3 regions of the Clostridium sp. YIM B02551 genome follow, and region 3 is predicted to be linked to each of the others. Evidence: predicted binding sites of a transcription regulator. Region 3 holds the regulator's gene; each other region holds the start of a gene.
What was found. The regulator NrdR, encoded in region 3, represses ribonucleotide reductase genes. The targets are predictions, from matches to a motif close to CACNANATNTNGTG.
Positions count from the first base shown of each region.

Region 1: a site for NrdR is predicted at 2,211-2,224, ahead of L1S47_RS10155 (vitamin B12-dependent ribonucleotide reductase). Genes of this name have one in related genera too.
Region 2: a site for NrdR is predicted at 4,488-4,501, ahead of L1S47_RS11305 (anaerobic ribonucleoside triphosphate reductase). Genes of this name have one in related genera too.

Region 1 is NZ_JAKGTF010000007.1:147,100-154,298, forward strand. Features, by position in the region: gene L1S47_RS10155 (vitamin B12-dependent ribonucleotide reductase) at 1-2,164, opposite strand, end outside; gene L1S47_RS10160 (sigma 54-interacting transcriptional regulator) at 2,404-5,067, shown strand; gene L1S47_RS10165 (PTS lactose/cellobiose transporter subunit IIA) at 5,204-5,536, shown strand; gene eda (bifunctional 4-hydroxy-2-oxoglutarate aldolase/2-dehydro-3-deoxy-phosphogluconate aldolase) at 5,591-6,211, shown strand; gene L1S47_RS10175 (sugar kinase) at 6,243-7,199, shown strand, end outside.
Region 2 is NZ_JAKGTF010000008.1:159,169-166,367, forward strand. Features, by position in the region: gene L1S47_RS11275 (Mrp/NBP35 family ATP-binding protein) at 1-779, shown strand, start outside; gene L1S47_RS11280 (ferredoxin) at 1,082-1,270, shown strand; gene L1S47_RS11285 (hypothetical protein) at 1,305-1,514, opposite strand; gene L1S47_RS11290 (PadR family transcriptional regulator) at 1,586-2,038, opposite strand; gene L1S47_RS11295 (DegV family protein) at 2,043-2,885, opposite strand; gene L1S47_RS11300 (DUF3048 domain-containing protein) at 3,067-4,062, opposite strand; gene L1S47_RS11305 (anaerobic ribonucleoside triphosphate reductase) at 4,519-6,636, shown strand; gene nifV (homocitrate synthase) at 7,018-7,199, shown strand, end outside.
Region 3 is NZ_JAKGTF010000004.1:64-7,262, forward strand. Features, by position in the region: gene L1S47_RS05725 (sigma-E processing peptidase SpoIIGA) at 142-945, shown strand; gene sigE (RNA polymerase sporulation sigma factor SigE) at 959-1,666, shown strand; gene sigG (RNA polymerase sporulation sigma factor SigG) at 1,745-2,518, shown strand; gene L1S47_RS05740 (YlmC/YmxH family sporulation protein) at 2,646-2,906, shown strand; gene nrdR (transcriptional regulator NrdR) at 2,966-3,421, shown strand; gene pgeF (peptidoglycan editing factor PgeF) at 3,615-4,328, shown strand; gene L1S47_RS05755 (response regulator transcription factor) at 4,344-5,042, shown strand; gene pnpS (two-component system histidine kinase PnpS) at 5,045-6,742, shown strand; gene L1S47_RS05765 (phosphate ABC transporter substrate-binding protein) at 6,971-7,199, shown strand, end outside.

The sequences.
Region 1 (7,199 bases), on a different contig from region 3:
CATTTGGCAAGTTTACAGTCTTAGAAATAGCTCCAGAAACAAATGGAGTTAAAGCAGCAACCATCTTAACATGGCCTAATGGAGAAATAAATCTGTGCCCCCCATGAGATTTGTTGGCTGTATCAAATATAGGATAATGAGCTTCCTTTAAGAATGGAGCATCTTCAATTCTGCCATTACCATCTATATAGGAGATAATAGCAGCTATCTCTTCTTTATTGTATTCCAAAGTATCTAAAGCAGTCTTTATAGTAGTGTTGACTAACTTCATATAGCCTCCACCACTTAAATTCTTCCATACTATATGAGAGAAGAACGGTTCAATAGAGGTAGTATCACAATCCATTGCTAGTGCAATTGTTCCGGTAGGCGCTATTACAGTTACTTGAGCATTTCTATACCCAACTTCTTTTCCATGGGAGTAGGCAAGTTCCCAAGAATCTTTTAAGGTCTTTGATAAATCTGTTAAGGAAAGTTTATCTAGAAGGTCATGATCTACTTTTATAGGTGAATAATCTAATCCTTCAAAGTCATCCAGCATAGCACCTGCTGCTCTAGAATGATTTCTTATAACTCTTAACATATATTCTTTATTTATTTTAAACTTTGGAAAAGCTCCAGCCTTTTCTGCCATAAGAGAAGAAACATAATATGAATATCCGGTTACTATCCCCATTATAGCAGCGGATACATTTCTTCCTTCTTCACTATCATAAGGAATGGCCATTGCCATAAGGGTAGAGCCTGTGTTTGCAATACCAAGTCCTGTGGTTCTAAACATAAAGGATTTTCTAGCAATTTCAGCAGTTGGGAATTGACCTTGATATATGGTGGTATCTAGTACAATTTGAATTAAAGCTGTTAAGTGTGTTAATCCTTCTAAATCAAAAGTCTTTGTGTGTTCATCATAGAATTTTCGTATATTTATACTTGCTAAGTTACATGCTGTATCATCAAGAAAGTGATACTCTGAGCATGGGTTTGAGGCATTTATTCTGTTGTGTTTTTCACCATATAACCCATCTTCTCCAGCTGGACAAGTGTGCCATGCGTTTATAATATCATCAAATTGAGGAGCCGGATCAGCACAATTCCAAGAACTTTCATTAAAGGTATTCCATAGCTTACTTACGGAAACTTCTTTATTTACACTCTCACTTTTTCTTCCTTTAAGGTAAATAGTATCATCATTTCTAGAAATAACTTTTCTCATGAATTCGTCAGAAAACCTTACTGAGTTATTTGCATTTTGGCCAGAAACAGTTTCATAAGCTTCCCCTTCAAAACTAATATCATATCCCATTTTGCCTAAATCTCTTACTTTTTGTTCTTCTCTAGCTTTCCAAGTTATAAACTCCATTATTTCAGGATGGTCGTAATCTAAGCATACCATTTTGGCAGCACGCCTTGTGGTTCCGCCAGATTTTATAGCTCCTGCATTTCTATCAAGAACTTTTAGGAATGACATTAATCCAGAAGATTTTCCACCTCCTGATAGAGGTTCATCTATTGCTCTGATGTTTGAAAAATTAGTACCTGTACCAGAACCTTGCTTAAAGAGTCTAGTTTCAGTAGTAATTAAATCAGTTATAGAGCGAGGTCCTAATAATGTATCATCTATACCATTAATAAAGCAAGCAGATCCTTGAGTTCTTGTAAAGGCATCGGTAGATGGCATTACTTTGTCTAGCTTTTCATCATAATAAAAGTGTCCTTCTGAAGCTTTATCTATTCCGTAAGATAGCTTTAACCCAGTATTAAACCACTGAGGAGAATTAGGAGCCCACCTTTGGCTTAGTATTCCATAAGCTAGTTCATCATAAAATATTTGAGAATTATCTTTAGTTATTAAACCTTGTTCTAAAGCATATGTAGTCCAAAAATTAACTAATCTATGGGTTATTTCTTTCATACTTCTTTCGTGTCCATTGCCATTAGGAACACCACTTTGTCTAAAGTACTTACTAGCTATGATGTTGCAGGCATTTTGAGAATAGAAATCAGGAAACTCTAAGTTATCTCGAGAAAAAATTAATTTATTTGTTTTGTAATCCAATATTTCAACTTTTACAGTTTTCCAATTGAATAAATCATATACTGTTTTGTTAGTCCCCTCTAAATCTTTAGTAAAATAACGTGATATAAGATTGTATAAGTGATTCATTTTAATCTCTCCTTTAAAAACAATAAGCCTATAAGTATATTCTAAACACAATATATTGTGGTATGCAATATTATAAATACTATATATGGGTAAAATAACCTAAACTAGAATAGATAATCTTACTGTTTTCTAATTAATTTAAAGTTTTTCAAATTATAAATCATTTAATTTGATTTAAGTTATTTAACAATATATAATAGGTCTATGATAAGGTTAACATTTATAGAGGTGATGAAAAGTTGAGAAGAATAGATTTGATTTATGAAAAGTTAATAGAACTATATAATGGGGAAGGCGTTAGTGCAAGTGATATATCCTCTGCACTAGGACTTGATAGGGCCAATGTAAGTAGTGATTTAAATAAATTAAGCGAAGAAGGTAAAATAATAAAAATTAAAGGAAAGCCAGTACTTTTTACACCTCAGGAAGCAAATGAAGAAGAGAGTAGTCTTGATAAGTTTGCAAGCAAAAATGGTAGCCTTTTTTCAGCGGTTGAACAAGCAAAGGCAGCGATTCTATATCCGCCTAAAGGAATGAATATTTTAATTTTAGGAGAGACTGGTGTAGGTAAATCCATGTTTGCAGGACTTATTCATAAGTATGCAATGGAAATGGAAAGCATGGGCAAGGATTCTCCGTTTATAACCTTTAACTGCGCAGATTATGCTAATAACCCTCAACTTCTTATAGGACAAATATTTGGAAGTAAAAAGGGAGCATATACTGGAGCAGACTCAGATAGAGTAGGGTTAATTGAAAAGGCTAATGGCGGAATATTATTTCTAGATGAAGTACACAGACTTCCACCAGAAGGACAGGAGATGTTCTTTACTTTTATGGATAAAGGAACATTTAGAAGACTAGGTGAAACAGAAACTGAAAGAAGCGCTAATGTTTTAATAATTTCAGCTACAACTGAGAATCCGGAATCAACTTTACTTAAGACCTTTACTAGAAGAATACCAATGATTATAAGAATTCCTAGTTTAAATGAGAGAAGTCTTGAGGAAAGATTTAATTTAATCTGTGAGTTTCTTAGAGAAGAATCCTTTAGACTTGATAAAACCATAATGGTATCAGTAAATTCTATGAAAGCACTATCTAGCTATAATTGTCCTAACAACATAGGTCAACTTAAAACAGATGTGCAGTTAGCTTGTGCAAAAGCATATGCTGATTATGTTTCTAGAAAGAAAAAAGAAATGAAGATAAATACTATGGAACTTCCTGTATATATAAGGCAAGGTTTGTATTCTGCAGTTGAGCATAGACAACTTTGGAATAAGTTAATAGGTATTAATAATAGATATTGTATATTTGATAATGATAGTGAGCAGGTGCTTTTCCAAGAGGAGCAAGGTGAAGTAAGTATATACGATATGATTGACTTAAGAGTTCATGAACTAAAGAGCAGAGGAGTAGACAGCGAAGAACTTGAAAAAGAGATGGGAAGAGATATAGAAGAGTACTTCAATAACTATATTTATAGTGTTAATAAGAAAAGGGATATATCAAATCTTGAGAGTGTTATTGATAAAGAAGTAATTAATATAGTTCAACAAATCGTGTCATATTGTGAAGAGGGTTTAAATAGAACCTTAAGCGAAAAAATCTATTATGGAATGGCAGTTCATATTGCAAATTCTATTGAGAGAATTAGAAAAAATCAAAAAATTGTAAATCCTCAACTAAACACAGTAAGAACAGAATATAAAAAGGAATTCAATATAGCATTAAATTGTTTGAAGCTAATTGACAGAGTAATGGATATATCTATGCCTATAGATGAAGCTGCATTCTTAGCTATGTTTTTAGTTTATGATGATAGAAATGTTGAAAAGCAAGATAATGAGGTAAAAGTAATAGTTGTAGCTCATGGAGCATCGACTGCAACATCTATGGCAGATGCTACTAATAAGCTTCTGGGAGCAAATTATGCAATTGGAATAAATGCACCTATAGAAGAAAAGCCTCAAAAAGTTATTAATAGGCTTAAAACCTTTATTATTCAATCTAAAATTGAATCGGATATTCTATTTTTAGTGGATATGGGTTCACTAACAACTTTTGGAGGTGAATTACAGGAGGAGCTTGGAATAAGAACTAAGACGCTTCCACTTGTAAGTACATTACACGTAATTGAGGCTACAAGAAGAGCTATGCTTGGATATTCACTTGAGGAAGTATATGAGGAAACCTTGAAAGTTAATACATTATTAGAGGATGAGCCAGTTAAGTTAAAAGATATAGGCAATAAGAATGAAAGGCTTGCTATCATTACAGTTTGCACAACTGGAGAAGGTGGAGCTGTCACAATTAAAAATATATTATCAGAGAATTTGCATTTTGATAAGAAGTTAGTAGAGATATTACCTATAATGTATAGCAACAATAAAGAAATTGAAAGGAAGGTTAAGGAACTTTCAAAAGAATATAAGATAATTTGTATTATAAGCCCATTTAAAATTAATACTGAAATAATGCAGTTCGGTTTAGAAAGTGTGTTGAAGCTCGAAGACACTGAAATTATTCAGAGAGAAATTGATGTAGAGACCACCTATATAAAAATGGGTCAAACTTTGGAGAAACAATTAAAGAATGTTAGAGGGATAGAAGTGCTGGAAAGCATAAAGAATTTTAATAACACAATTATTGAATCCTTAAACCTAAAAATATCAACTAACATATTGATTGGGGAAACTTTTCATGTGGCATGCATGATAGATAGATTAAAAGAAGGTGGAGCAATTGAGCCTTTTAAGGAGAAAGAAAAATATATTAAAGGGAAAGAAGATGTATTTAGGACTATTAAAAGTAACAGTGCAATGCTTAACACAAAGTATTCTATTAAAATCTCAGATGATGATATATGCCGTATAATGAGTTTCTTCTATGAACTATAGAAATAAAATTCCTATTTGAATTAATCAAATAGGAATTTTTTTTATAAATAAATGTGTGTTGGCACGATAGTTGCTTATATTAATATCGAGAAAACAAATAACACGAAACAGATTGTTTTAGGGAAGGGTGAAGCAAATGGACTATCAAGATATAGTATTTCAAATTATAGTTAGTGGCGGAGATGCAAAAAGCTATGCAATGAGTGCCATAAGAGCAGCAAAAGAAGGACAAATGGATGAAGCAAAAAAACATTTGGAGAGTTGTGGTGAGGCGTTAGAGAAAGCACACAATATTCAAACAAGCCTAATACAGGATGAGGCAGCAGGAAATTCTAAAGAAGTTACTCTTCTTATGGTACATGCACAAGATCACTTTATGAATGCAATGACAGTAAGAGACTTAGCTCAAGAGATTATTGATGTGTATGAAGTTGTGTTAGAACTAAAAGAAAAAATAAATGTGTGTTAGCATAATAACACAGTCTTTGAAATAAACAACACACATCATAAAGGAGGTGAGTATGTGAAAACCCAAGAAGAAGTTTTAAATTCAATTCTAAATAAAAAACTTGTAGCTGTTGTTAGAGGTGAAAATTTAGAAGAAGGAAAAAATATTATCACAGCCTCAAAGGACGCAGGAATAACATCAATTGAAATTACTTATACCAATAAAGACGCATCCGAACTTATTAAACATTTTATTAATGATGAGGATTTATGTGTCGGGGCAGGAACTGTGACTAATATTAAGATAGCAAAAGAAGCAATAGAAAGCGGAGCAACATTTATAGTAGGTCCAAACTTCGATGAAGAAATAGCAGAATACTGTAATAATAAAAAGGTATTATATATTCCAGGGTGTATAACTCCTAGTGAAATAATTAAAGCACAAAAATATAAGTGCAGCATGGTTAAAATATTTCCAGGAGATTTGGTAGGACCCAAATTTATAAAAGCAATTAAAACTCCTATTCCAAATATTAAATACATGGTTACAGGTGGAGTAAACTTAGAAAATATGGAAGAGTGGATAAAGGCTGGAACAGATGCCTTGGGTATAGGAAGTGTTTTAACTGAAAATACGAATCTCGAATACCACAACATAGTAAACAAAGCAAAAGCTTTCTGTAACAAGATTAAATAATTAATCAATGTGTTTTAAATGAGGTGAAGAAATGGAGAGATTCTTAGCTTTCGGAGAGGTATTAATAAGATATACCAATAAAGATAACAATATATATTCAAATGGAAATCTAGTGGAATACTTTTATGGAGGTTCTGAAGCAAACATAGCAGCAACACTTTCAGGACTTGGAGTTGAAACATCAATATTATCAGCTATTCCAAAGAACAATATGTGTGATGATATAGTTAGACATTTTAAAGGATTAGGTGTTAATACTAAATATATACTACGAAGTGGAGAAAAGATGGGCTTCTACTTTACAGAAAGAGGCACAGGGGTAAGAGGGGATTCTGTTATATATGACAGAAAAAACTCAGCCTTCTCAAAGCTTACAGTAGAAGAAATAGATCCTCAAGAAGTCCTAAAAGATATTACCTGGTTTCATTTCAGCGGAATAACTGCAGCAGTAAGTGAAGGCGTAAGAGAAATACTAAAGAAATTAGTACTTAAGGCAAAAGATAATAAGATTACTATCTCTATGGATTTAAATTATAGGTCCAAAATGTGGGGAATTAAAGAAGCAAAGGATTTCTTAAGTGAAATAGCTCCATATGTAGATATTTGTTTTGGAATAGAACCAATAAAGGGATCAGATGATGATTATGATTTATTTAATAGAGATGAAGCAAGTGCACAAGATATCGAAGATAGAATGAAATTATTAAAAGACAGATATAAATTCAAATGTATTTTCCATACAGAAAGAAAAAATAACTCGGAAAATAGCAATTCATATAAAGCTTATGCATATTCCGATAAACTTTATGAATCAAAAACACTTAAAACTAACATGATAGAGAGAGTTGGAAGTGGAGATGCATTTGTATCAGGAATAATTTATGGATTAATAAATAATTACTCACTTAAAGAAACAATAGATTTCGGGGTAGCAAGTGCAACACTTAAATGTACTATCAAGGGAGATCACATGATTGTTTCGGAAAAT
Region 2 (7,199 bases), on a different contig from region 3:
ATGTAAGTTTAAAAGTTATGCCTAAATATGGAGAGGTTAAAAATATTATTGGAGTAATAAGCGGAAAAGGTGGAGTTGGTAAATCAACTGTTACAGGATTAATAGCAACTCAATTAGCTAAAAAGGGGTATAAAGTAGGTGTGTTAGATGGAGATATAACTGGTCCATCAATGCCTAGATTTTTTGGTATTAATAATAAAAGAGCAGAAATGCTACCTATAGATGAAAATAATTTTAAATTCAAACCAGTGGAAAGTAACTTAGGAGTAAAAGTAATGTCTATGAATTTACTTACTCCTGTAGAAGATCAGCCTGTTATTTGGAGAGGCCCAGTTATAACTGGAGTTTTGAATCAAATGTATACAGATACTGATTGGGGTGAATTAGATTATTTATTAATAGACATGCCACCTGGAACAGGAGATATAGCTCTTACAGTAATGCAAAGTTTCCCATTAAAAGAAATGATAATCGTATCAACACCTCAAGATATGGTATCTATGATTGTTAAAAAAGTTGTTATAATGGCTGAAAAGATGGATGTTAAGGTAAGAGGTGTAGTGGAAAATATGTCTTATATAACTTGTGATAGTTGTGATCATAAGATAAGAGTGTTTAGTAAAAAGTCAGCAGAAGAACATGCTGAGTATCTAGGACTACCTTTATTAGCAGAATTACCTATAAATCTTGATTTAACAGAGGCATTAGAAGAGGGAAAAGCGGAAGAGTATGCTAAAGAAGATCCTCTTTATTCATTAGTTTTTGAAGGACTATATTAATAATTAAGTTTTAGATAATAACTTGGCGGAAGCCAAGTTATTTTTGCTCTTTAGGAATCTATATTATTTTAGGCTTAGGATATACATTATAAGTTTAAATTATAATCTAAGGATTTCCGTGGCATCCCTAAAGAGTAAAAAATAGAATCAGTCGCCTGCCAATTTTTCCTCACATGCGTTTGGAAAGGCAGATGCGAGAAAAAAATCGACGGCTCATAATCGCCTTGACGATTTTTTTTGAATAAAATTATCTTTTTAGTGAAATAATATGTTTGTTATTAAATTCATTAGGAGGGAAAACTATGAAAGCAGATGTGGATAAGGATACTTGTATTGGATGTGGATTATGCCCATCAATAGCACCTGATGTATTTGACATGCAGGATGATGGAAAGGCAGGGGTAATAGCAGATCCAGTTCCAAATGATAGCGAGGATAGTGCAAAGGAAGCAGAAGAAAATTGTCCAGTTAATGCTATAAATGTAGAGTAATATAAAAAGTAGCCTTTAAAGGCTACTTTTTATATTAGAAGAAATCAACAAGTTTTTCATTGCTTATTTTGTCATTCATAAAGTTTTGTCCGTTTAGTGCACTTTCATTAGAAAAATCTAAATTGACTTCACTTCCAACAGTATAACCAGCTGGAATATGAGATCTTTGAACATCTAAAGTAGTACCATTTTCAAGTAATACAGATGCACTTGTTGGATTCATCTCAAGAATTTTCCCCTTCACTTAAAAAACCTCCTATATAAAATAATAATATTATTATTTCAATAGAAGGTAATTGTTATTCGTTTATAAGGCTAATAAAGATGAGAATATATCGTATTAAAGACCTTTAGAGCTTCCTGTATCTTAGGTTTTAATAGATCCTTTCTTTTTTCGAATTCTTCTAAACCAAGTGGCGTAAGAGAATATATCTTTTGAAATTTCTTCTTAGGGTCATCCCATTCACCGATAATTAATCCTTCTTTTTCAAATTTTTTTAAGATGGGATATATTCCACCAGTGGAAGGAACCCAAAGACCATTTGTTTTTTCACCGATTTTATGAGAAATATCATTACCATTAGAAGCACCTTGGCTTAATATATACAGTACGTATATTGGTAACAATCCTTTTGTAAATACTTGGCCAACAGCCTCTTTTTCTTTATTAATCTTTTTTAAATCTGCAAGTTTCTTTTTATATTCTTCATAGAGTCTTTTTTCTTCTGCTCTAATATTCTCTTCCGTATTAAAGCTTGAATTATTCATACTACTATTCCTTTTCTAAAGTTATTCCTACAAGTCCAGGACCAGTGTGAACTCCAAGAGCAGGCCCGATAGCTGAAAATCCTAGACTAGTTATATTAGGTAGGTCTTTGATTTCATCATAGAATTTCTTGGCTTCTTCTGGAGCACCTCCATGAAGAACTGCAACTTTGCATTTTCCTTTGCTTAGCCATTCATCTAAAATTTCTCTTATTACTTTCAAAGACTGCTTTCTTCCACGAACTTTTGAGTGAACAGAGAAGTTTCCATCAGGAGCAACAGTTATAACAGGTTTTATGTTTAAAAGTTGACCAATTACTCCAGCAACTCTACCTATTCTACCGCCTTTTCTAAGATATTCTAAAGTATCTAGTGTAAAGAAGATACCAGTCCTGTCTTTGCAACCTGGGAGGGCTTTAACAATGTTATCAAAGCTTTCACCCGCCTCGATCATTCTAGCCGCATCTAAAACTATATATCCCTGCTCTCTTGAAAGAGTTTTTGTATCGAATATATGAAATTTAAGATTAGGATGATCCTCTGCAATTAGTTTAACACTATTATATGTTCCTGAAAACCCTAAAGAGATTGTAATTATTATAACATGCGTATAACCTTCTCTCTCTAGAGAGGTTAGAATCTCATCAGTGGTTTCTATACTAGGAAGAGAAGTAGTAGGAACCTCTTTTTCAATATTTGCATATAAATACTCAGGTGAAATATCTATTCTATCTCTAAACTCTCTATCCTTATATATGATTCTAAAAGGAAGAAGTTTTATATTGTGCTTATTTATTTCGTCCATTTCTAAATCACAAGAACTATCTGTGATTAAAGCGATTTTTTCCATAATAAACCTCCAAAATAACTTGTAAGCTAATTATAGCATAATAGATAACATTATCAATAGTGATAATGATTAAATGTATCAGTATTGATAAGATTTTTGAAAAAAATATACTAAATATACTTTAGAAGGAAATCCTCTCAATTATTGTTTAGGAGAGAGGACTTCATACTTCTTATAATGTTTAATTGATGCTGACATCATTTGCAACTATATGCCAAATTGTATTTCCAGAAGATAGAGGAATCTCATTGTTTTTATTATCATAAAGTACAGTTCTATTATTATCTTGTTTCCAATATCCATTTAATATTTTGCCATTTGATAATACAAAGGCATTTCCAGTACCAGTTAGTCGTATGTTTAGGTGAATCATATCCTTTGATAAAGTTATTTCGGTCTTTTGAATAACTATGTTTTTAAACTTAAGGATACTATTAGTATTCATATCTAAAGCTGGTTTCCCATCCATATACTTCTCATAAAAACCATCCTTATAATTATAACTTGTAGAATAGCTTTTATTTAGCACGAGATTAAGTGCATTAAGATCCTGAAGAGAAGGATTACTCCAGTAATTATTATTAAATGCCATGAACTTATTAGGGGTGTAAGTTAGGTTTTTACTTTTAATGTACTTTTCTATATTTTCTCCAGAAGTATATAAATTATGAGGTGCTTTTCTTTCATTATCTCTCCAAAAGAAATTTCTATTAAACATTTCATTAATGCTCATATAAGATTTATCCTCTGATATAAGAGAGAGAGCTTCTTCACTTCCTCCGCAATGAGCAAAAGGTAGATTTAGTGATTTTGCAATTGAAATAAAATATGCACGAGCACTTCTTACAGGACCAATTTTTGCAGGTAAATTTTTTTGAAAAAGGGCTATAAACCTTGGTATTCCGCCTTCTGCCATGGTTTCATAGACAATGTCAGCAGAATTTAATCCACTTTGAGGCCTTGAGGCGGTAGAATTTTCTACGATAACCATAAAGGGGAAATTATTTAGTGCTTCTTGGGAAGTATCTTCTCCGGTATAAGAACTTACTTGTGTAACTTCAGATTTACTTACAGGAGAAGAATCTGTATTTTCATCTAATTGGGTGTTTGAGGGTTTTGAACATCCTACGAGTAATAACAACGAACATAATATTAGGGGAAAAAATTTTTTTATCATAAATATCTCCTTATAGCAGTATCTACATAAATTATATTAAGAATAGTAACGGATAAATTACTGATTTTTATTAAGTTTTTGAGGGATTAAAGCTTTTTTACTCTTAGTGAATTGGTAATGCTTTAAGATTATGGGAAAAAATACAAACTTAAACTATAATCTAAGGATTCACTATACTCCCATAAAGAGTAAAAAATAGAATTAGTCGCCTGCCAAATTTTCCTCGCATGCGCTTGGAAAGGCAGATGCGAGAAAAAAATCGACAGCTCATAATCGCCTTGACGATTTTTTTATAAAAGTCAAAGGTCAAAAACCTTTAAAAAAACTTAAAAATAGGAGTAAAAAGGATATATTAAATGCTATAACCTTTAAAGGAGAAATTTGAAGATTGATAATAAAAATTTCCTAATATATAATAATCAAAGTACAATATATGGTGTTATGGAGGTATGCGACATGCTAGATGTTGTGAAAAGAGACGGTAGAGAAACAAAATTTAACTCAGAGAAAATTTCTAATGCAATTAAACGTGCGGCAGAGGAAGCTGGAAGTCACTTAAGAGAAGGGCAAGTTATTGACTTAGTACAGAAGGTTATAACCTACATAGAAATGTCAGAACAAGAGAGAGTTACGGTAGAGGAAATCCAAAATCTTGTGGTTAGAGCACTAAAAGATAGTGGATTAAATGAAATTGCAGGTAATTATTCAGCCTACAGAGATGAAAGAACAAAGGTTAGAGAAATAAAATCAGATCTAATGACTGCGATTAAAAAAATAGGTGTAGAGACAGATAGAGATAATGCTAATGTAGGGAATAATTTTTCTTCAAAGCTACTAAGAATTGCATCTGAGTCGAACAAATGGCACAACTTAGCATCAATGCCAAAGCATCTAGCAAAAGCTCACGAAAATGGAGATGTATATTACCATGATTTAGATTCGTACAACTTGACAACAAATTGTCTACATATTCCTACAAAGGAAATGCTTGAAAAGGGTTTCAATACTGGATATGGTACGATAAATAAGCCTAGAAGAATTGAAACAGCAGCAGAACTTTCTTGTATATTATTACAATCTACTCAAAATGATATGTTTGGTGGACAGTCTCATCCAGACTTTGATAATGATATGGCTATATTCATTGAGCCAACAAGAGAGGAAATTAAAGAAGAGCTTGTATCATATGGCTTAGAAGGAGAAAAGTTAGAAGAAACTATAGAGAGAAAACTTGTTGAAAGAGTTCATCAAGCAATGCAAGGAGTAGTTTATAATCTTAATACAATGCATTCAAGAGCTGGATCACAAGTACCATTTTCTTCAATAAACTTAGGAATTCCTCATTCGAAGGAAGCTGCACTAGTATGTGAAGCCTTCTTACTAGAATATGAAAAAGGACTTGGTAGAGGAGAACAGCCTATATTCCCTAACATAATTTTTAGAGTTAAGGAAGGGGTAAATAGAGAGCCAAAAGATCCTTACCATTATTTATATAAATTAGCATGCAGAGTTGCTGCAAAGAGAATGAACCCAACATTTATGAATATAGATGCTGACTTTAATAAGGAATACTATGATAAAGGATACATGCCTGCTACGATGGGATGTAGAACATATCTAATGAAAAATGTAAATGGGGAACCTGGTTGTAAGGGAAGAGGAAATATTGCTCCAACCACAATAAACTTACCAAGAATAGGTCTCCTTGCTAAAGGTGATATTAATAAATTCTTTGAAATTTTTGACTCAAGAATAGAACTAGCAAAAGAATCATTACTTCATAGATATGGTGTATTAAAACAATTAAGAGTTAAGGATTTGCCTTTTGTTGCTGGACAACATTTAATGAAAGGTGCAGAAGGGTTAGATCAAAATGATTCCATTGAACCTATATTAAAGCAAGGTACATGGGGCATAGGATTTATAGGATTAGCGGAAACACTAGTTGCATTAATTGGTAAGCATCATGGAGAAAGTGAAGAAGCTAGAGAATTAGGAGTTAAAATAGTAACTTATTTAAGAGAGAAATGTGATAGATTTATAGAAGAAACTAAATTAAACTGGAGTTGTTACGCTACACCAGCAGAAGGACTTAGCGGTAAGTTTATTAAACAAGATCAGAAGATGTTTGGTAAAGTAAAAGGTGTAACTGATAAAGAGTACTATACAAATAGCTATCATGTACCAGTAAGTCAACCTATATCTATAAAAACTAAAATTGAAATAGAAGCTCCTTACCATAAGCTTTGCAATGCTGGACATATAAGTTATCTTGAAGTAGATGATTGTCCAAATGGAGAGGCTATAATGGATATTCTTAATTATGCATATAAGAATACCAATATAAGCTACTTGGGAATAAATTTCCACATAAGATACTGCAGAACTTGTGGAACATATCTTCATAGCAATGAGAGCAAATGCACAAGCTGCGGAAGTTCAGATATCCAAGGAGTATCAAGAGTAACTGGATACCTAAGCTTAGATGAAAGATTTGGCCCAGGAAAATATCAGGAGAGAGAAGATAGAATCACTCATACTGAAAAACATAATAAGAACTATAAGTGTGTATAATACTTTTAAAACCTTCCTAATTTATTAGGAAGGTTTTCTTTTTTAATTTTCAGTGAAAAATACAATAATTTATTACCTTATAATATAAAAATATGTTTAAAAATGATGTTTTTTGTAGTGAGCTGTTACAAAGAAGGTGAAAGATATTTTTTTGAACTTGCAAAAAGTAAAAAATGTTAGGAATAGGGAATTTTAAAGGAATCTAGGCTCTAAAGCTTGAAAACACAAGAATACAAAGGTGTATAAAAAATCTTGTTATTATTTTTTTGTTGTGATAAAATTGAGTATATTGAATTGTAAAGGCTTATCTATTGCATAAGTGATGACAATTTGACAAAGAGTGTAAGTTGGGGTTTAGAAAAAGTAAAAAGGGGGATCAGAATGTCTATTAAAGATTTAAAAACAGGTAAAGAGATTACTATAGTAGATACTACTTTACGTGATGGAGAACAAACTGCAGGTGTAGTTTTTTCAAATCATGAAAAGGTAGCTATAGCAGAACTACTTGATGAATTAGGTGTAGATCAGCTTGAAGTTGGAATTCCTACTATGGGTGGAGATGA
Region 3 (7,199 bases):
CATATCAAAAAGCAACGGTTCTTTTTTTTATATTAAATGTAGTTAATTGTAAATTATAAGAAAAAAATAATCATAAATATCCTTTTTAAAATGACAATATTTTCCTATGACTAGTTTTATAATTTAAATGGGGTGATAATTATGATAATATACATAGATATTTTACTTATAGAGAATTTTATAATAAATTTATTTCTATTAATGGTAATGACAAAATTATTAAAGGTTAAAAAGAGGAGAAAACAAGAAGTTTTTGCAGCAACTTTAGGAGCCTTCTATGTTTTAGTCATGATTAGCCCAAGTTTAAAGTTCTTTACATTAATACCTTTTAAGATAATTGTCTCAATAATTATGGTATATATAACCATTGGAACAACACATATAAAGAATTTAATTAAAGGAACAGGGGTATTAATAATGCTGTCCTTTTTATTAAGTGGCGTGTGTTTTGGTTTATCATTTTTTTCAAATGGATATAGTTTGAATTCGGGATACACTTTAAATTCATATCCTATTAAATACTTGGTACTCGCTATACTTTGTATTTTAATATTTACTGAAAGAATTGTAGACATAATTAAAGATAAATATTTTGTTAGTAATTACACTTATGACTTAACAATTAAAATTAACAATAAAGAGATTCACACACAAGGGTTTTTAGATACAGGAAATGAACTAAAAGAACCGATCACAAATCTACCAGTAATAATTATTGAAAAGGCGTTATATGATGATGTGGATTTAGACCCAAAGAAACTACTATATATTAATTTTAAAGCTGTTAATGGTGTTGACGGAATGTTAAGAGGAATAAGAGTAGATGAAATAATTATAGAAAATGAAAGCTGTAAATTGTTAAGAGAAGGAATTGTATGTTTTACCGAGCATTCACTGGCAGAGGATGGTGAATATAGAGCTTTATTATCAAGAGGAATAGTATAGGGGTGTTGACGTTATGAATAAAATTCTAATTATAATAAATAGAATATTAAGCAAACTAAAATTATTTAGAAAAAAAGTATATTACGTTGGAGGAAATGATGCACTTCCACCTCCGCTTTCAAAGGAAGAAGAAGAACAATTAGTTTCAAATTTAATGAATGGAAATGAAAAAGTCAGAAGTACACTAATAGAAAGAAATTTGCGATTGGTAGTTTATATAGCAAGAAAATTTGAAAATACTGGAGTTGGAGTTGAAGACTTAATATCAGTAGGAACTATTGGTTTAATAAAGGCAGTCAATACCTTTAATCCAGAAAAGAAAATTAAATTAGCCACCTATGCATCACGTTGTATAGAAAATGAAATACTAATGTATTTAAGAAGAAATTCCAAAGTGAAGGCTGAGATTTCTTTTTATGAACCATTAAATATTGATTGGGATGGAAATGAATTATTGCTTTCAGATATATTAGGTACTGAAAATGATATTGTATATAATTTAATTGAAGATGAAGTTGATAAACAATTATTATTCATGGTACTAAAAAATTTGAATGACAGAGAGAAGGAAATAGTTAAATTAAGATTTGGATTATATGGCTCTAGAGAAAAGACTCAAAAGGAAGTAGCCGACATGTTAGGTATTTCTCAATCATATATTTCTAGATTAGAAAAGAAGATAATTAATAGATTGAAAAAAGAAATGAATAAAATGATTTAATATGTTTAGTATAAAAAAACCTCCTAAGGGATATACTCTTAATGCAGTCATTTATTACGTCCTAAGGGGTTGGTCATTTTGATTATTAATAAGGTTGAAATCTGTGGAGTAAATACAGCTAAACTACCAGTGCTAAAGTCAAAGGAAATGAAAGAGTTGTTAATTAGAATGAAAAACGGCGATGAAAGTGCTAGAGAAGTTTTTATTAAAGGCAATTTAAGGCTAGTATTAAGTGTAATACAAAGATTTAACAACCGTGGTGAAAATGTAGATGACCTTTTTCAAGTGGGTTGCATTGGATTAATGAAAGCTATTGACAATTTTGACTTAGAGCAAAATGTTAAGTTTTCCACTTATGCAGTACCAATGATAATTGGTGAGATTAGAAGGTATTTAAGAGATAATAATTCAATTAGAGTAAGTAGATCATTAAGAGATATTGCTTATAGAGCTCTACTTGTAAGAGATAGATTAATTAATGAAGATAATAAAGAACCTACAATTTCTCAAATTGCAAAAGAACTAGAATTGCCAAGAGAGGAAGTTGTATTTGCACTGGATGCTATTCAAGATCCAGTATCGTTATTTGAGCCTATATATCATGATGGTGGAGATGCCATTTTTGTTATGGATCAAATTAGTGATACCAAAAATGGTGACGATAATTGGCTTGAGAACATATCTATTAAAGAAGCAATGAAAAAGCTTAATGAAAGAGAAAAATTAATACTTACATTAAGATTTTTTAATGGAAGAACACAAATGGAAGTTGCAGATGAAATTGGTATTTCACAAGCACAGGTTAGTCGATTAGAAAAAACTGCATTAAAGCATATGAGAAAATATGTTTAAGAACAGCTTGAATTAAGGGAATTCAGAATTATGAGTTCCCTTAATTTTATTATTAAAAATAAAGTTATATTACAATATTATTTGAATATTATGTAGTATAAGGTTTTAAAATTAGGGGGATTAAAAAATGGAAGAAATATTACATTCATTAAATGCTATAAGAACTATGGAAGTTATTGATATAGAAAGAGGAATAAAGATTGGATTTGCGAGAGACTTTAAGATAAATTGTGATAATAATTCTATTGAATCTATTCTTATTCCAATACAAAAAGGAAATTGGTTCGGTAAGATGGAATATATAGAAATAGCTTGGGGCGATATTATTAAAATAGGTGAAGATGTGATACTTGTAAATCTCAAGGAAATTGCTCAAGAAATACTCTAGCAAATTTAGCATTTTATAGGTATAATATATTTACATCATATATGAGGGGCGTGAATAGAATGAGATGTCCATATTGTTCCTATGAAGAAAGTAAAGTAGTTGATTCAAGATCGACTGATGATTTTGCTGCAATTAGAAGAAGAAGAGAATGCTTAAGCTGTGGTAAAAGATATACAACCTATGAGAAGCTTGAGGATATTCCAATTCTTGTTATAAAGAAAGATCAAAGCAGAGAAAACTTTAATAAGGATAAAATAATTAGTGGGTTAATAAAAGCATGTCAGAAAAGACCTGTTTCTAGAGCTCAAATCGAGGAAATTGCAAGTGATATAGAAAAAGCAATAAGTAATAAGATGATTTCTGAAATAAAGTCTGACCTTATTGGAGAAATGATAATGGATAGATTAAAAGACATTGACGAAGTAGCTTATGTTAGGTTTGCGTCAGTTTATAGACAGTTTAAAGACATAAATACTTTCCTTCAAGAAATTGAACGATTAATGTTAAATAAATAGTGAATTAAGGACTACATAATTTAAAGCGTACTAAAAAGAGATAAGTATATATCATTTTAGTAACTTTGTAAGTAGTCCTTTTATTATATACATATTAAAAATTTGTGTTATAGTTTAGTTAAGATGTGTTAATTTTTGTTATATATACAATAAGATATACATATAAAATGTTAAAATTAAGAGGTAAGAAAGTATGCAAAATAAAACTATGAAGGATTTTATAAGTATAGTAGATGAAAATTATGAAGTATATTTCTCAATTGGAGATAAAAATTATAGTAAAAGTACAATGAGTGGTAGAGCCAATATAAAAAGTTTAGAGGATATTTTCTCAATGGATTCAATAAAATATATATCTCAGGTCCATTCAGATAAGATAATAAAATTGATTAACATTGAAGAAGATACTTCAAAATTAGAGGCAGATGCTATAATAACTAGTTTAAAAAATACTGGAATAGGAGTTTTTTATGCAGATTGTGTACCAGTTATACTTTATGATAAATCAACTGGAATAATTGCAGCAGTGCACAGTGGATGGAGAGGAACCTACGAAGAAATTGTTAAAAAGACAGTTTTATCAATGGGGAATGAATACAACTGTAAGATATCAAATATAAAGGTTATAATAGGACCGCATATTCATGACTGCTGTTATGAAGTAAGTGAAGAGCTTAAAAAACAATTTACAACGAATGATTCATTTAAAGGAGTAAATTTATTCAAAGGTAGAAATTTATCTCTTAAAAAAGCCATTATAAAAGGATTAAATGACTTAGGAATAGAAGACGAAAATATATTTACATTAGATTACTGTACTTGTTGTGAAAAAGATATTAAATTACATTCTTACAGAAGAGATGGGATTAATTCAGGAAGATGCTATGGATTTATAGTAAAAAAATAGCTGGAGGTAATAAAAATGTCAAGCGAGAAAATATTTATTGTTGATGATGAAGAACATATATTAGAACTTTTGAAATTTAATTTTGAAAATGCAGGTTACAAGGTAGATACAGCAACCAATGGGGTTGATGCATTAAAAAAGATTAAAGCTGAACCACCTAAACTTATTTTGTTAGATGTTATGCTTCCGGGTATGGATGGTTATGATGTTTGCAAAGAGATAAGAAGGGAAAGCGCAACTCAAAATATTCCTATAATAATGATTACTGCAAAGAGTGAAGAACTTGATAAAATTCTTGGCCTCGAACTAGGAGCAGATGATTATATTACTAAACCTTTTTCAGTTAGAGAGATTCTTGCTAGAGTAAAAGCAGTATTAAGAAGAACAACTTCAAATACAACAACTGAAAGAGCGTTTAATGTATACAATATATCAGTAGATTTTATTAAGCATGAAGTACTTAAAGATGGGCAAAAAGTAGACTTAACGCTTAAGGAGTTCGAATTATTAGAAATATTAATTAGAAATAGAGGAAAAGTATTAACTAGAGAGACATTATTAGATAAAATATGGGGATATGAATACATTGGAGAAACTAGAACCGTTGATGTGCATATAAGACACCTTAGAAAGAAAGTTGAAGAAGATGATAAAAATCCTAAACTAATTGAAACAATAAGAGGTATAGGATATAGATTCTTCAGCGGAGATTAAATATGAGAAAAAAAATCTTATTTTCTATAATAGTAACCGTTCTGTTTGCACTTATAGTTGTAAGTACAGCATTTATAACTATGGTAAACTATCAATATGTAAATAATGCAAAAGAAACCTTGAAAATTTACAATGAATTAGTTAAGTATTCTGACTTAAAAAATATAGAAAACATCCCTAAGTTAGCAGCAGCAGATAAAGATACTCCAGAAATAAGAATTACATATATCTTAAAAAGTGGGAAGGTTGTCTTTGACACCGATGAAGATAGTTCAAAACTCGATAATCATAATACAAGAGAGGAAGTTCAAGCTGCAAGGCAAAATGGTGAGGGTTCAGCTATTAGATTTTCAAATACTTTACACAAAACTATGGTTTATTATGCAACCCAATTAGATGATGGAAGTATAATTAGAACTTCAATTCCATTAGAAAATACTAAGTTATTCTACAATGGATATTTTAAGTATTATATTTTAGTCTTTTTAATTGTAATTTTAGTTACAATTTGGTTATCATTTAAATTAATTAAAGTTATTGTTGAACCAGTTAAGGAAATGGAATTTATAACTTCGAGAATTGCTCAAGGTGAATATAATAGAAGAGTTAGAATTTTCTCAAAAGATGAACTTGGTTCGCTAGGAAAAACTTTTAATAATATGGCAGAACAATTACAATCTAAGATAAACGAAGTTGTAGAAAAACAAAATAGACTTGAAGCTATTTTAACTAGTATGGACAGCGGTGTTATAGCAGTTGATAGAATGCATAATATAATAATGATAAATCCATATGCAAAAAATATATTTAGCATTAAGGATGACATAATAGGCAAACCCCTATTAGATCATATTCGTGATTTTGAATTAGATCTTCTCTTTGAAGAGAAATCAGAAGGCGTACATGAGATTAAAATTATTTGGCCAAGTGAAAGAATATTAAGAATAAGAACTACAGATATTATAAATGGAAGTGAATTCATAGGGACAGTTGCTGTTCTACAAGATATAACTGATATCAGAAGACTAGAAAATATGAGATCTGAATTTGTAGCAAATGTTTCTCATGAACTTAAAACTCCACTTACTTCAATAAAAGGTTTTGCTGAAACCTTAAAATATGTTGAAGATGAGGCAACTAGACAAAAGTTCTTAGGTATTATTGATGATGAATCAGAAAGACTAACAAGATTAATTAATGATATCTTAACTTTATCAAATATTGAACAAAACAACGATATTGTAAAAGAAGAATTCCATCCTAAAGAAATAGTTGAAGATGTAACATTATTAATGAAAAAACTTGCTGATGATAAAAAAATACAACTAAACACTTCTAATGTTTCTTCTGTATATTTATATGGAAGTAAAGATGGATTTAAACAGATGGTTATTAATCTTCTGGAAAATGCAATCAAATATTCAGAAGAGGGAGATACAGTAAACTGCAGAAGTTATAGTAAGGATGGGGAATATTATTTTGAAGTAGAGGATACCGGTTGCGGAATACCTGAAAATGAATTAACAAGAATCTTTGAAAGATTTTATAGAGTTGATAAAGCTAGAAGCAGAGCTAAAGGTGGAACTGGTTTGGGTCTTGCAATAGTAAAACATATCATAAAGAGTTATAATGGAACAATTGATGTTCAAAGTGAAGTAGGAAAAGGAAGTAAGTTCTTAGTTAAAATTAAACATTTATAATAAAAAAAGAGGCAATGGCCTCTTTTTTTTATTATTAAATAAGAATATGTAAGTAATTTAAATAAAGATTAAATTGTAAAATTCCTTGTCAATATAGCTAATGTTAATTTTAATTAACATTAGCATAATACTAATTTACATTTATCTAATAGTGGGTTAACTTTGTAGGTTTATTATTAATCTTGTAAGGAATAATAAATATGTAAATAAAGTTTTGGAGGAATAGAAATGAAAAGAAAAGGAATAAAATTTACAATCTTAGGTATGTCTCTAGTATTAGGACTTTCAGCTTTCGCTGGATGTGCAAAGAAAGATGATACTGCAAACCAAACTAAAAAGTTATCAGGAAGCATAACTTCAGCTGGATCAACTGCTTTACAACCATTAGTTGAAGCATCAAAAGATGGATTTAATTCTGAATATCCAGATATAACAATTAACGCTCAAGGTGGTGGAT